2 regions of the Mesorhizobium sp. B2-6-4 genome follow, and region 1 is predicted to be linked to the other one. Evidence: riboswitches for the same ligand, from Rfam matches in the RefSeq annotation. Region 1 holds a riboswitch; the other holds the start of a gene.
The links. Region 1 has a riboswitch for thiamine pyrophosphate ahead of thiB (thiamine ABC transporter substrate binding subunit). Riboswitches for the same ligand answer to the same signal wherever they lie in the genome.
Positions count from the first base shown of each region.

Region 2: it holds a riboswitch for thiamine pyrophosphate, as region 1 does, so the genes downstream of both, FJ426_RS25400 (YkoF family thiamine/hydroxymethylpyrimidine-binding protein) here and thiB (thiamine ABC transporter substrate binding subunit) in region 1, are expected to answer to the same signal.

Region 1 is NZ_VFUE01000032.1:37,866-45,224, reverse strand. It holds gene FJ426_RS29670 (M48 family metalloprotease) at 1-943, opposite strand, end outside; gene thiQ (thiamine ABC transporter ATP-binding protein) at 1,201-1,983, opposite strand; gene thiP (thiamine/thiamine pyrophosphate ABC transporter permease) at 1,983-3,596, opposite strand; gene thiB (thiamine ABC transporter substrate binding subunit) at 3,834-4,832, opposite strand; TPP riboswitch at 4,875-4,989, opposite strand; gene FJ426_RS29645 (thiamine diphosphokinase) at 5,078-5,722, shown strand; gene FJ426_RS29640 (ABC-F family ATP-binding cassette domain-containing protein) at 5,724-7,359, shown strand, end outside.
Region 2 is NZ_VFUE01000022.1:26,902-34,420, reverse strand. It holds gene FJ426_RS25445 (hypothetical protein) at 1-266, opposite strand, end outside; gene FJ426_RS32080 (hypothetical protein) at 616-738, opposite strand; gene FJ426_RS25440 (class I SAM-dependent methyltransferase) at 777-1,604, opposite strand; gene FJ426_RS25435 (glycoside hydrolase family 108 protein) at 1,787-2,524, shown strand; gene FJ426_RS25430 (hypothetical protein) at 2,527-2,727, shown strand; gene FJ426_RS25425 (ABC transporter permease) at 2,724-2,963, shown strand; gene FJ426_RS25420 (hypothetical protein) at 2,948-3,148, shown strand; gene FJ426_RS25415 (hypothetical protein) at 3,249-3,560, shown strand; gene msrA (peptide-methionine (S)-S-oxide reductase MsrA) at 3,743-4,261, shown strand; gene FJ426_RS25405 (hypothetical protein) at 4,401-4,718, opposite strand; TPP riboswitch at 4,937-5,050, shown strand; gene FJ426_RS25400 (YkoF family thiamine/hydroxymethylpyrimidine-binding protein) at 5,041-5,649, shown strand; gene FJ426_RS25395 (ABC transporter permease) at 5,748-6,503, shown strand; gene FJ426_RS25390 (ABC transporter ATP-binding protein) at 6,500-7,267, shown strand; gene FJ426_RS25385 (ABC transporter substrate-binding protein) at 7,260-7,519, shown strand, end outside.

The sequences.
Region 1 (7,359 bases):
CGATGATAAAGCCCTCCGGCACCGAGAAGGACACGCCCAGGCCCGGATGCAGAAAGGTCTCGCCGCGCACATAGCCTTCTTCCGGCGTGTCGCCGTAGAGCAGGCCGTCTATGCCGGCGAGGAAGGCGTCGCGATCGCGGGTGCCGACGCCCGGCGGGCCGAACTGGCGGGCATGGCGTTGCGCAAGGTCGATACGCTGCGGCGTATTGGGATGCGTTGCCAGGAAATCGAGGCTGGCGTCGGTGGCGCCGCTGATCGAGCGGAAATCAGTGTAGGCCGACATGGACTGCAAGAAGCGGCCGGCGGCGTAAGGATCGTAGCCGGCTTCGCCGATCGACTTGATGCCGATCGCGTCGGCCTCCAGTTCCTGGTTGCGCGAAAACTGCGCCAGTCTCAGCTTGCCGCGGATCAGCGCCGCCTTGGCGGTCGGGCTGTCGCCGAGCACGTCGGAAACAACCTTGGTGGCGAGCCCCTCCTCGGCCTCGAGCTGCTGGCGCTGCAGGCCGTGGTTGGCGGTGACGTGGCCCATCTCATGCGCGATGACGGCGGCGAGCTCGGCCGAATCATTGGCCAGCGCCAGCAGGCCGCGCGTGACGTAGAGATAGCCGCCCGGCAGCGCGAAGGCATTGACGTTGGGCGAATTGAGGATGGTGATGCGATAGGTCTGGGTCGGATTGGCCGACACCACCGTCAGGCTGCCGACGACCTTGGCGACCATGCGCTCGAGCTTGGGATCGGAATATTCGCCGCCATAGGTCGCCAGTATGCGTGGATGCTGCGCCTTGGCCAGTTCGGCCAACTTGTTATTGGCCGCGACATTGTCGACCGTGATCGGTTTGTCGGAAGGCTGGAAGCCGGATTCCTGGACTTCCGGAGGTGTGAACATCTGGCAGCTTGCCAGGGCTACGACAAAGCCAGCCAGCGCCAGAAAGCGCGCCAGCATTTTCCCTCTTGGTCTTTCCGTGCCGGTCGGCAGAACGGCTTCCTTTCGGGTCTGGCGCATGCCCGCGAAAGTCGGGGCGATCCTCGCAAGGGCTCATGCGCAAATCAAAGCATTACAGCATCCACGCCATACCAACGCGCGGCGGATGCCGCAGGCAAATCACGGCCTGCACCGAACCGGTACGGGGCGGACCTAGCCACACTACCTCTGTCATGGCAAGCAATCGCCCCGTCGCCAGGAGCCGGTTTGAGCGTAAATTATGTCCGCTTCCGGGCAATATCTCGTGATCCAGCCTCCCAGGCGCTTGTGCCAACATAGCGCCGGAAAACTTCAGGACCAGCCCCGGCAAAGAAATCATCCGCCTTGCCCTTGGCGGCAACCATGCCCTTGTCGAGGAACACCACCTCCTCACAAATACGGCGTGCGTCCTGTGGCTGATGCGTAACGAACAGCAGCGTCATGCCACGCTCGGCATGCACGTCGGCGACAAGATCGAGCATGTCGTCGCGCAAGGCCGGTCCGAGTGAAGCGAAAGGCTCGTCCAGAAGAAGCACCGGGCGGTTGCGAACCAGCACGCGCGCCAATGCGACACGCTGGCGTTCGCCTCCCGAAAGTTCGCGCGGCAGGCGTCTTTCCTTGCCCGCGAGGCCGGTGCGCGCGATCGCCTCCGCGATGTCAGCGCGGTCGGCCTCGGTCAGCCGCAGCGAGGGCGAGCGGCCGAGCCCGACATTCTCTTCGACCGAAAGATGGGCAAAAAGATTGTTTTCCTGGAACACCATCGACACGGGCCGCGCCGAAGGCGGCGCCGCGCCGACATCGGCGCCGCCGATCAGCACGCGGCCAGCTCGCGGCGTCTCGAAGCCCGCCACCAGATTGAGCAGCGTCGACTTGCCCGAGCCGCTCGGCCCCATGATGGCGGTAATTTTCGACGCGGCGAAATCGACATCGAAAACGAGCGGCGCGTCGCCGTAGCTGAACGAGACCGTGTCCAGCCGCACCTCGGCTCCCCTTGTCGCACCATTGGTGGCGCCCGCAGCCATCAGTCTCGTTCCCCCCTTCCCAGCCAGCTCGCCGCCACCACAAGCGCAAGGCAGACCAGACCGAGCAGCAGCGCCAGGCCGGCGGCGTCCTCGGTACGGTAGCTGCCCATGCGCGCCAGGAGAAGGTAGGGCAAAGTCTGCACGGAATCACTGCCGAACAGTGCGATGACACCGAGATCGCCAAGCGACAGCGCCATGGCAAACGCGAAGGCGGTGGCCAGCGGCCGTCGCAGCGACGGCCAGTCGACCAGCCGCAACCGGGCCCAGCCCGCTATTGCCAGAAGCGCGCAGAGCCGCTCATGGCGCTCGCTCGCCGCATCATAGGCGGGGCGGATGGCACGGATGGCGAAAGGCATCGCCATGACTGCATTGACGGTGACGACCATGACCGGGGCTATGGCAAAGACATCGCCGACATGGCGCAGCAGAAGGAACCAGCCGGCGCCGATGACGATGGGCGGCACGACCAGGACGAAGCCGGCGCCGGTGTCGGTGGCGTGTTCGAGCACGGTCCGCGGACCGGAGCGGCGCTTCAGGGCCAGCACGCGGCGCGCGATGGTGAGCGAAAGCGACAGCGCAACCGACAGCAGCGCCGACAGGAAGGCCAGCACGGCGCTGGTCAGCGTCGCCTGCCGCACCGCCGCCTCGCCGGCGAGACGGCCAAGGTCGGCGCCGAGGCCTGACATCAGCGTCGCCGTCATCGGCCCGCCGACAAACAAAAGGGCCAGCACGACGAGCGCGGCATTCAGCGCGGTCTCGGTCCTGCCGGCCGAGACGTAGCGGCGCGGCGCCACCGGCAGATTGGCGTCACCGGTGGTGTTGGCGCCGAGCCGCGTCAACGCCAGCACCACGACAAAGGTCAGCGCGATCTGCAGCAGCGTCAGCGCCACCGCCCGCGCGGGATCGAAATCGAAACGCAGCGCCTGGTAGATGCCGACCTCCAGCGTCGTCGCGCTGGGGCCGCCGCCCAGCGTCAACACGATCGTGAAGGATGTGATGCAGAGCATGAACACCAGGCCGGCGACGCCCGGCAGAGCGGCGCGCAGTGTCGGCCACTCGATCAGCCGGAAAGCCGGTGCGGCACCCATGCCGAGCTGGCTCGCCAGCCGCCATTGGTCGGCTTGGATGGTTTGCAGCACTTCGAGGAACAGCCGCGTGGCCAGCGGCAGGTTGAAGAAAACATGAGCAACGAGGATGCCGGAGAGGCCATAAATGCCCGGCCAATGGTAACCGCCGACGGCACCAAGAAAGCCGGCGAAATAGCCGGCGCGGCCGTAGAGCGCCAGGATGCCGAGCGCCGCCACAATCGCCGGCAGCGCCAACGGCAGGGCGAAGAGCTGGAGGATGAAGCCGCGGCCGGGAAAGTGCGGATGCCGCGACAGCGCGCGAGCCACGAACAGGGCCGGCGCCACCGACAGCAGCGTCGAAAGCGCCGCCTGCCAGAACGTAAAGCGCACGACGCGCAGGAGATAAGGATCGAAGGCTGCCCAGGCTCCGGAGAAATCGTTCGCGCCTTCGAAAAGAAGACCCGCAAACGCGCCGCCGATCAGCAGCGCGATCGCCGCAAGCGCGAGGATGCCGGCGGAGATGCGGGAGTCAGACGCGCGCTGCACGCTGGGCCGCCCAAAGGATCTTTAGCGAGCGTCGCGTTCCTTCGCGCCCCCCTCTGTCCTGCCGGACATCTCCCCCACTTGGGGGGAGATTGGCTGCTTCAGCGCTCCACCCTCTCCTGTGACGTCGCCAATTGGCGAAAGCCGTCGTGACGGCCAATCTCCCCCCTCGTGGGGGAGATGTCCGGCAGGACAGAGGAGGGCGCCGTAGAGCACTCATCATTCGATCATACGACCAAACTACTTGCTCATCACCGCCAGCCATTCATCCACCCATGCCTTGCGGTTGGCCGCGACCTCCTCGGGACTGAACAGCAAGGTTTTGGTCGGCTTGACCAGTCTGTCGAAGGCCGGATTGAGCGGCTTGTCGGTCTTGCCGGCCGGGAACATCCAGTTGGTCTCGGGGATGACATCCTGGAATTTCGGCCCGGTCATGAAGGCGATGAACTTTTCCGCCAGCGGATTTTTGGCTCCCGTCGTGGTGATGCCGGCGACCTCGATCTGCAGATACTCGCCCTCCTCGAAGGAAGCGGCCTGGTAGCGCTCGGTGTTCTCGGCAACCATGTGGTAGGCGGGCGAGGTCGTGTAGGACAACACCATCGGCGCCTCGCCCTTGGTGAACAGGCCGTAGGCCTCGCTCCAGCCCGGCGTCACGGTCAAGACCTTCGCCTTGAGCTTGGCCCAGGCCTCCGGCGCCTTGTCGCCATAGACCGACTTCACCCACAACAGCAGGCCGAGGCCCGGCGTCGAGGTGCGAGGATCCTGGATGACGATCTTGTCGTCGGCACTGCCCTCGACCAATTCCTTCAAGCCCTTGGGCGGCGTCTTCAGCTTCTGCGTGTCATAGACGACGGCGAAATAGCCATAGTCGTACGGGACAAAGATGTCGTCGTTCCAGCCGCCCGGCACATTGAGCCCGGTCACGGCGCCATGCGGCGCAAACAGGCCAGTGGCCTTGGCATCGGCGGTGAGATTGGTGTCGAGGCCAAGCACGATGTCGGCCTTAGTCGCGGCCCCTTCCAGCTTGACGCGGTTGAGCAGCGCGACGCCGTCGGCAACCGAGACGAAGTCGACATCGCAGCCGCATTCGGCCTCGAATTCCTTCTTCACCACCGGGCCGGGGCCCCAGTCGGCGGTAAAGCTCTCATAAGTGTAGACGGTGAGCTTGTCCTTGGCTAAGGCCGGCCCGGACAGAACCACGACCATTGCAGAGACAAGGGCGTATAAAAGCGTGCGCATCGGCGCCTCCTTCGTTCGGGTTAAAGGAATTGAGGCGTCGGACTGTCCGAAACGTCTAATCCCTCCGCCGGTACAAACCGGATCAGGTTCAGCGGGTTGGCGAGACTGCCTCTCAGCCGGTCCGCGAATATCGCGTCCGGCACCCCGTTAGAGCGCCTCGACACATAGGCCCGGCCGGTGAACCGCGCAAGTGGCTGTTTGCCGGCCTTCCGTTTCCGCTGTCGGGCTGGTAAGGGCCACACGATATGAGCACATTCACCATCCTGCTTGGCGGCGACCTCATCCGCACGCCACGGCTCGACCGTCAGGTCGAGGGGACCCGCGTCATCGCCGCCGATGCCGGCATCGGCCATGCGAGGACGCTCGGCCTTGTGCCGGAACTGTGGGTCGGCGATTTCGATTCCGTGCCCGCCGGCCTGCCGGATGAGTTGGCCGCCGTGCCGCGCCGAACCTTCCCGGCAGAGAAGGACGCCACCGATGGCGAACTCGCGATATCGGCCGCCCTGGAGCGCGGCGCGACCAGCCTCGTGCTTGCCGGCGCCTTCGGCGGCAAACGCGCCGACCATGCCTTCCTGCACATGGCGCTCGCCCTGCGGCTGGCCGGGGCCGGGACAAAGGTGCTGTTGACCAGCGGCGCGCAGGAAGGCGTGCCCCTGGCGCACGGCACGGTCCACTTCGACTATACAGACGGCACCCTGTTCTCGATCCTGGGTTTTTCCGAGCTTGCCGGGCTGACCGTCGCCGGCGCGAAATGGCCGCTTGACCGCGTCAAGGTCGCGTTCGGCTCATCGCTGACCATCTCTAATGAGGTCAAGGGCAGGCTCGAGATCGCGCTGGGAGCGGGGCGCGCGCTGCTGCTCGCCCATCCCTATCCCTTGCCAGAAAGCTGACATGGCGCCGCCTCTTCTCAATCTCGACGGAATAAAACTGACCTTCGGCGGCACGCCCCTGCTCGACGGCGCCGACTTGGCTGCGTCGGCCGGCGACAAGATCGCGCTGGTCGGTCGCAACGGGTCCGGCAAGTCGACGCTGCTCAAGATCGCCGCCGGCCTGATCGAGCCGCAGGACGGCGAGGTGTTCCGCCAGCCATCGGCGACCGTCCGCTATCTGCCGCAAATGCCCGACATGGACGGGTTCGCAACCGTGCGCGCCTATGTCGAGGCCGGGCTCGGTCCCGCCGACGATCCTTATCGCGCCAGCTACCTGATGGAGCATCTCGGCCTCTCGGGCGAGGAGCAGCCGGGCGACCTCTCCGGCGGCGAGGCCAGGCGCGCCGCCCTTGCCCGCGTCATGGCGCCGGAGCCCGATATCCTGCTGCTCGATGAGCCGACCAACCATCTCGATCTCTCGGTGATCGAATGGCTGGAAGAGGAGCTCGTCCGCACCTCCTCGGCCCTCATCGTCATCTCGCACGACCGCCGTTTCCTCGAGCGCGTCTCGCGCGCCACCGTGTGGCTCGACCGGGGCCAGACGCGCCGGCTGGATAAGGGCTTCGGCCATTTCGAGGAATGGCGCGACCAGGTGCTTGAGGAAGAAGAGCGCGAACAGCACAAGCTCGGCCGCCAGATCGTGCGCGAGGAACACTGGCTGCGCTATGGCGTGACGGCGCGGCGCAAGCGCAACATGCGCCGCCTGGGCGAATTGCAGACCATGCGCCAGCGTTTTCGCGGCCATCGCGGCGCCGAAGGCACCGCGACCATGGTGGCCAGCGACGCCGCCGAATCCGGCAAGCTGGTGATCGAGGCCAGGAACATCGAGAAGAGCTTTGGCGACCTCACCGTGGTCAAGGGGTTCTCGACCCGCATCCAGCGCGGCGACCGCATCGGCCTCGTCGGGCCGAACGGCGCCGGCAAGACGACGCTTCTGAAGATGCTGACCGGAGAATTGCAGCCGGATGCCGGTTCGGTGCGGCTCGGCACCAATCTGGAGATCGCCACGCTCGACCAGAAGCGCGAGGCGGTCGATCCGCAGGAAACGCTGGCGCAATATCTCACCGACGGGCGCGGCGAGAACCTTGTCATCAATGGCGAGCAGCGCCACGTCGTCTCCTACATGAAGGACTTCCTGTTCAAGCCGGAGCAGGCACGCACGCCGGTGCGCGAGCTGTCGGGCGGCGAGCGGGCACGGCTGATCCTTGCGCGCGTGCTGGCCCGGCCGGCGAACTTGCTGGTGCTCGATGAGCCGACCAACGATCTCGACATGGAAACGCTGGAGTTGCTGCAGGAACTGGTCGCCGGCTTTGCCGGTACGGTCATCCTGGTCAGCCACGACCGCGATTTCCTCGACCGCACCGTGACCAGCGTGATCGCGCCGGACGGCGGCGGCCGCTGGGTCGAATATGCCGGCGGCTATTCCGACATGCTGGCGCAGCGCGGCGGCACCAGGCTCGACGACCGCAAGGCGCGGGCGAAGGCGGATGCAAGCGAGGCGCCGACGGCGAAGGCGGACAGCCCCACCGCCAAAGCCCCGGCAAAAAAACTCTCGTTCAAGCAGAAATTCGCGCTGGAATCGCTGCCCAAGAAGATCG
Region 2 (7,519 bases), on a different contig from region 1:
AAAAGGATGTAGGCTGGGGACGAGGCCTTGACTGACACGTAGACGCTGATGACTACCAAGGAGATTAAGGTCAGGGTAGAAAAGATGCTGGCTAGTTCGAAGCTCTCTTTGAGAGCGTAGATACCCTTCCGCCAAAGGTATTCTTGGGCATACCAATCGATCAGTGAAGCGGTATCAGGAGAAACATAGTATGCCCTTTTGTCGAAATTCTGGATGTAGTTCTGCAGATCGGGAAATGGCGTTCCTCTGACCATCACCCAGTTCACCATCCATATGCACAGGGCAACCGCTACGCCGATCGTGGGCTTTGTCAGTCTTTGTAGCTTCCCCATAGTCTGACGAGTCTGGGAGGCATACGATTGGTTCACCCACATTTCATGCCCGACGCGCCAGCATAGTCTTCTCTCAAAGTGTTCATCTTGAGTTGCAATTTTCTAACCATGTGCGGTCAGGCGCGCAAGGCGATCTTAAGTTTGACACACATCGACAATTATCGCTGGTCGACAGAGCGGTAGCTTTCCAACCTAAACCAAGCCGAGCCGGCGATTGAAACCCATGGCCGCGCGGTCAGGCTCAATCGCTGGGTGGCGCGCTAGGTCGGTTTCTTGCGCAGGATCAGCAATGCTTCGTCGCCATCGGGAAGTACGGCACCTTCAGGTAGTGATCGGCCGCCGTGGGGCTGATATCGATGTTCCGGCGCATGCCGAGATAAAGCCTGCGGGCGATATTTCTGAGCAAGGTCTCGCCTCCGATGGTTTATCCGGGCTGTCGTCTCGTCACCGCCTGATGCCCCAGGCATAGGTTCTTTGCTTGGACGCGTTCAGACGGCGCACCTCGTACCGGCCCTGCCGCTCGATCTCGGCGACCGCTTCGACCACGCCGTCGAAGGACCCCGGCGTGACGTCGTCGAATACGACCATGTCGCCCTCGCGCTGAACGCCCGAAACGCAGCGATGCTCGGCCAGCACGTTCTTCCTGGTGTGCTGCGCGTCGATGAAGGCGAAGTGGATCCGGTTCACGCCGACCCTGGGCAATTGAAGGAGTGAATCGCCCTGCAGGAAGACGATCCGGTCGGCCAGCGGCTGCCACGGCCGAAGCAGTTCGGCGCGCGACTTCCTGCCGTCATGGTCGTCAATGCAATTCCAGTAGAAGCGATGATGGTGCGGCAGGACGTCGAGCGTGACGACATGCCCGCAGGCGCCGGCATCGGCGAGTGCCTTGGCCATGCAGATCGCGGAGAAACCACGCGCGGTGCCGGTCTCGACGACGGTGGTGAACGGCCTTGGGCTGTCGGCCAGCTGGCGGCGAAGAAGACTGTAGAGCACCCGCCCGTGCGGGTAGGCGAGCGCGCTGGTCTTGATGGTGATCTGGGTGTGGAGGGCCAGTTCGTCGAGCCAGTCGCGATCGACGGCAAAGCCGGTTTCGGCCTCGAGCCTGTCGATCTCAGCGAATGAGACGCGCCGGGTGGCTTCGAACAGCCTCAGATATTCCTTTTTCGAGGCACGCGGCGCCGAGCCCAGCGGGTCGACGTTCCAGCGGCGATCGATGGCGGCCGACAGGCTGTTGAAGGCCAGGCGCCGCGCGGCGCCAACAAAGTCTCTCATCCCAGACCTGTTCGTCCCAAAATTGTATTTTTTCTAACCATGCGCCGGCCGGCGCGCAAGGCGACCTCCGGTTTTGACGCACTGCAAGTAGGCACCGAGGCGCGCGCAACGGCGACTATCCGCACTCCTGTGCTGCCGGCGATCACCCACTCACCCATCCACCAGAAATCGAAAGGGATATCATGGACCGCAATTTTACGTGGGCGCTTGCGCTCGTCCTCAAATCCGAAGGCGGCTGGTCGGACAATCCGGCCGATCCGGGCGGCGCCACCATGAAGGGCGTCACGCTCGCCAATTTCCGCCGCTACGTGAAGGCGGACGCCGTCAAGGCGGATCTCAGGAAGATCAGCGATGCCCAGCTCGCCACGGTGTACCGCCGCTTCTACTGGGATGCGGTGGCTGGCGCCGAGTTGCCCGACGGCGTGGACTACGCGGTGTTCGACTATGCCGTGAACAGTGGGCCAAGCAGGGCGGCGAAATATCTTCAAGCAGTGGTCGGCACCGCCCAGGACGGCCGCATCGGGCCCGAGACGCTCGCGGCCGTCGGTTCCCGACCGGCCGCCGTCGTCATCGACAATCTCTGCGATGCCCGCCTGGATTTCCTGAAGCGGCTTCCGACCTGGCCGACTTTCGGCAAAGGCTGGTCGAGCCGGGTCGGATCCGTCCGCGCACAGGCGCTGCTGCTGACGGCTGTCGGGGCAGGCGAGGCATCGGCCACGCGGCCAGATCCTGCGCCGACCGCTGCTGCGGCGGCGCCGGGCGGCGCTGCTGCCACAGGTGCCGTCGAACCGGTCGCGGCGGCGCCTGCCGGCGCCAACATCCCAGCCGCCGCCAAGGCGGGCGGGATCATTGTCGCGTGCCTGCTCGTCGCCTACGCCGCCTGGCACCACGTCGCCGCCGCCTTGCAAAGAATGTTCTGATCATGGCCACGACAACCCAGCCGACCATCCGTCCGACCAACAAGCTGACGGCCGCGACCATCGCCGCCGCCGCCGTTTCGATTTCGGGCGTCTTCGTACGCAATGTCTGGCCGTCCTGGTACGATGCCGAGACATGGGCCACGCTGCTGCCGTTGGCCGTCTTTGCCGTCGGCTATCTCGTCAAGGACGCGCCAAACCAATGAGCGCGCTCCTCTCCTTCCTGCTCAGCAATTCGACCGTTTTCGGCATCGGCGCAGCCATCATCGCTGCGTTTGGCTGGGGTGTTCGCCAGCGGCTTGCCGGGGAACGCGCCGAACGCAGCCGGCAGGCTGCGGCCGAGGCGGCGGCGCGCGACGTCGCCGATCAGGTTGACAACGATATCGGCGCGCTGCCCGCCGCCACTGCCCGAAAGGAGCTCAGGTCATGGGCAAGGGATTGATTGTCGCAGCGGCCGCAGCACTTGTCGCGGTAGCCGGCTGCACCACCGTCACCGGCGGATTTTGCGCGGTCTCGAGCCCGATGCGCTTGTCCGCATCCGCCGTTGCAGCGCTGTCGGATGCGGAAGTCCGGATGCTGCTGGCGCACAACCGCAAGGGCGAGAAACTGTGCGGGTGGAAACCATGACGATCGTATTGCCGCTCGATTCGGGCCCTGCTGCCCCGGGACTGCTCATCTTCGGTGCCGGATCGGTCATTCTGTTTCCTGATCGCGAGACAATGAAATGATGCATGATATTTTCGACCTGCTCGGCATCAAGGTGCCGGTGGTGGTCGCCGGCCTTTCCGGCGGCATATTGCGCGCGCTGTCGCGCCACCGCTACAAACCGCGCGAGATGGTGGCCTCGCCGATCTGCGGCGCGCTAGCCGCCGCCTATCTGACGCTGCCCGTGGTCCAGTATTCCCGCGCCATGGGCCTGCCGATGGCCAATGACGACACCACGACGCTGGCGGCCGCATTCCTCATCGGCGTCTGCGCGATGTGGATCTCGGATATCGTATTCGAGGTCGTGGTGCGCAGGTTCAAGCCTGGGGAGTGACGCCGCGCGTCCGTGGTGATCGGCAGCAGGACGCGCCCATCGACTGGACGAAGCCGACGACAATGCCCATCTATGGGAAATCCTGGAGCGGCTGTCATAGCGCCGGGCCTCCAGTTTTATCGTGCGCAATTCCGACGGAAACGGCTACAACCTTTCCCGGAGTTGCTTTGGGGAGATTTGATATGGCGACTGCAAGCGAACGCGCGGTGCTTGCCGGCGGCTGTTTCTGGGGCATGCAGGATCTGATCCGACGCATCCCGGGCGTCCTGTCCACGCGCGTCGGCTACAGCGGCGGCGACGTGCCTGATGCCACCTACCGAAACCATGGCACCCATGCCGAAGCCATCGAGATCAATTTCGATCCCGCCAGTGTGAGCTACCGTACGCTGCTGGAGTTCTTCTTCCAGATTCATGATCCGACGACACGCAACCGCCAGGGCAACGATGTGGGGATGAGCTACCGTTCGGCGATCTACTACACCACCGATGAGCAGAAGCGCGTCGCCGAAGACACTATCGCCGACGTCGACGCCTCGGACCTGTGGCCCGGCAAGGTGGTCACCGAGGTGGCTCCGGCCGGCGCGTTCTGGGAAGCCGAACCCGAGCATCAGGACTATCTGCAGAAATACCCGAACGGCTACACCTGTCATTTCGTCAGGCCGGGCTGGAAGCTGCCGGTTCGCGAAAAGGCTGTTTCGTAGACGGCGCCCGAACCGAGACGAAGGCCGATGGCGGTTTACGTCTCAGGCGCCTGCCTGTTCGGCGAGGGTGAAACATAAAGAGACGGAAACGCCACGGAACAGACGCCCCGTGGCGTTCTCCAGCAGTTTCGGCGAATGGCTACTTGCCGCAATGCTTGTCATTGACGGTCGGCGAAGCGGTGCCCGGAGCGGTGTGGCTGGCATCCGGCTGAGCACCTTGTGGGCTGGCCGGACAGTTCCGGTCCGCGTTCGAATTCATGCCGTCGGGCATGACGGTCGTGCTGCCGGTCGTGCCAGGATCCACCGTGTTCGGCGATGCCGGCGTGTTCGGGTCGACCGTGACCGACTGGCCGCTGCCGGGCCCATTATTGGCGCCGTTTCCGCCAGCACTTTGCGCCATCGCCGAAGTCGCGAGACCAATGGTAAGAGCCGAAGCTGCGAGGATTTTCATGAGCATGGTTTGTCTCCATTTCTGTGAAGTCTTCGCTCGTTTCCACGAAGTTCGTCGCGTTTGCGACTATAGGGACAACCACTCGTCGTGGCTAAGGTTCCGGACAAATTTCCCTCAAGACCGGGCCCGACGGAACCGCCCATAAATCAGGCCTGGCGCAATGCATTTCCGGCGATGGTCCTGAAAAAACAGCTTTCATAGCCGCCCGATTGGTGCTTTAACGCGTCCATCCACAGGGGTGCTCCGTACGGTCGGGGCTGAGACGGGGGCGGCAAGCCCACAGACCCTAGAAGCTGATCTGGGTAATACCAGCGGAGCGAGGCGGGCGATGTTTTCAGGCGCACAGATTTCCCTATATCCCATGTCCGGCGATTTTGTCGGCGTCATCCTTGGCGCGCTCGGGGCACTGGACCCTTATCGTGATCGACTGCGGATCGAGACCGACGATATCTCGACCTTGCTTGTCGGGCCGCCCGAGGTGCTGTTTCCTGCCATGCGCGACCTGTTCGTGGCGGCAGCGCGCAGCGGCAAGCATTGCGTGCTTTCGGCCGCCATCTCGCGCGGCTGCCCGGGCGAGCCGGACGATCCGATCTGCCGCTCCGACGCGTTTGGCGGACCTGCCGGGCCGCTCGGCCCGCGCAAGGAAGCGGCTATCGCCGCCGTGCGCGGCGTGGCCGTCACCGGCCAGCCGGCGGCGGCGCAGTTCTCGCTTTACGTCATGGGCACCGGCGACCACATGGACGAGATCTATGGCTGCATCGACTTCCTGAAGCAGTCGGGCGTATATGAGCGCTCCAAGCATTTCTGCACAAAGTTGCGCGGCGACGCAGGCGCCATTTTTACCGCACTCAACGAGGCCTTTTGCCGCTTCGGGCCGGGTGCCGGTCACGTAACGCTCGACGTCACCGTCTCGGCCAACAGCCCCACCGCCGTCTGACGGCGCGCCCCGCGCCATCCGCTCCGGGTACCTGCGTGTCCTCCCCGTCCGCCCCTTCGCGTCCGATCGTGGACCTCATCGCCAGAACCGCTCCGGCGATGCTTTCGGTGGGGCTGCTGCTAGCCGCGTGGGAACTCTATGCGCGCTTTGGTGGCATCAAGCCGACAATCCTCCCGGCGCCATCGCGCGTCTTCGCTCAGGCAATGCTCAACCGGCACGCGCTGGCCGATAACGCCGTGCCAACCCTCCGTGCCACGCTCGCAGGCTTTGCCTGTTCGCTCGGCGGTGCCTTTGCGATGTCGATATTGATCGACTTCTCCCAGCCATTGCGGCGCGCCCTTTTTCCGGTCTTCGTGGTCAGCCAGACCTTGCCGCTGGTGGCGATTGCACCGCTGGTGGTGCTGTGGTTCGGCTTTGGGCTGATGCCCAAGATCATGCTGGTGGCGCTGGTCACCTTCTTTCCGATGTTGGTGGCTTTGGCCGAAGGATATGAGGCGACGGAGGCTGAGATCGGCCAAATGCTGCGCGCCATGGGGGCAGGGCGCTGGCGTGTCTTCGTCCTGGCGCGGCTGCCCTCGGCGCTGCCCTACTTCTTCGCCGGTGTCAGGATCTCGATCACCTATGCTGTCGTGGGCGCCATCTTCGCCGAATATGCGGGCGCGGCGAAGGGCCTCGGCATCTACATGCTCAACGCCAAGAACAACTTCCGCCCGGACCTGGTGCTGGCCGCCGTCGCCGTCAGCGCCGTGCTGACGCTCGTCCTGTTCGGGCTGACGATGCTGGTCCAGCGCCTTGCCATGCCATGGGAACGGACCGCCGGCGGGCGGGCCGCAGGAAAGGGGCCGTGGCGATGAACCGGCTCGAACTGCGACATGTGCGCAAGGCCTTCGAAGGACTCGACGTGCTTGCCGACATTTCGCTCAGCGTCGGCGCCGGCGAATTCGTCTCCATTCTGGGCCCCTCCGGCGCCGGCAAGTCGACGCTGTTCCAGCTTCTGACCGGCGCGCTTCACGGCGAGGGCGAGATATTCTTCGACGGCAAGCCGCTCGATGACCACGGCCGGCATTTCGCTTTCATGCCGCAGCGCGACGCGTTGATGCCTTGGCGGCGCATTCTTGACAACGCCACACTCGGGCTTGAGGTGCAAGGTGTCAGGCGCAAGGCTGCCCGCGCTCGCGTTGCTCCGCTGTTCGAGGAATTCGGGCTTGCCGGTTTCGAACGGCATTTTCCGGCGCAGCTTTCCGGCGGCATGCGCCAGCGCGCGGCCTTGCTGCGCACCGTGGTGCAGGAACGCGATATGCTGCTGCTCGACGAGCCATTCGGCGCACTCGATGCCCTGACCCGCGCCGCCATGCAACGCTGGTTGGAACAGATGTGGCGGCGCCACTGCTGGACGGCGCTGCTGATCACCCACGACGTGCGCGAAGCTGTGTTCCTGTCCGACCGCATCTATGTGCTTTCGGCGCGGCCGGCGCGCGTCGTCGCTGAGATCACCGTGCCGCTGCCGCGTCCACGCGAACTGGCCGGCGGCGCTGCACGGCAGGCCGGCACCCTCGAAGCCGAGATCCTCGACATCCTCCTCAACCCGAGCCACCAGAAGGACACGGACCATGACTGACCTGACGCGCCGGCAAGCCTTGCTGCTTACTGCCGCTGCCGGCCTTCCCCTTGTAGCCCGGCCAGGCCGATCTCTTGCCCAGGCGGCCGCCCGGAAAGTAACGGTGGCGCTGGACTGGACGGTCAACACCAACCATATCGGCCTGTTCGTCGCTCGCGACAAAGGGTTTTACAGCGAGGCCGGCCTCGAGGTCGACATCCTGCCCTACAGCGATACCGGTGCAGGCACGCTGGTTGCCAACCGCGTTGCCGA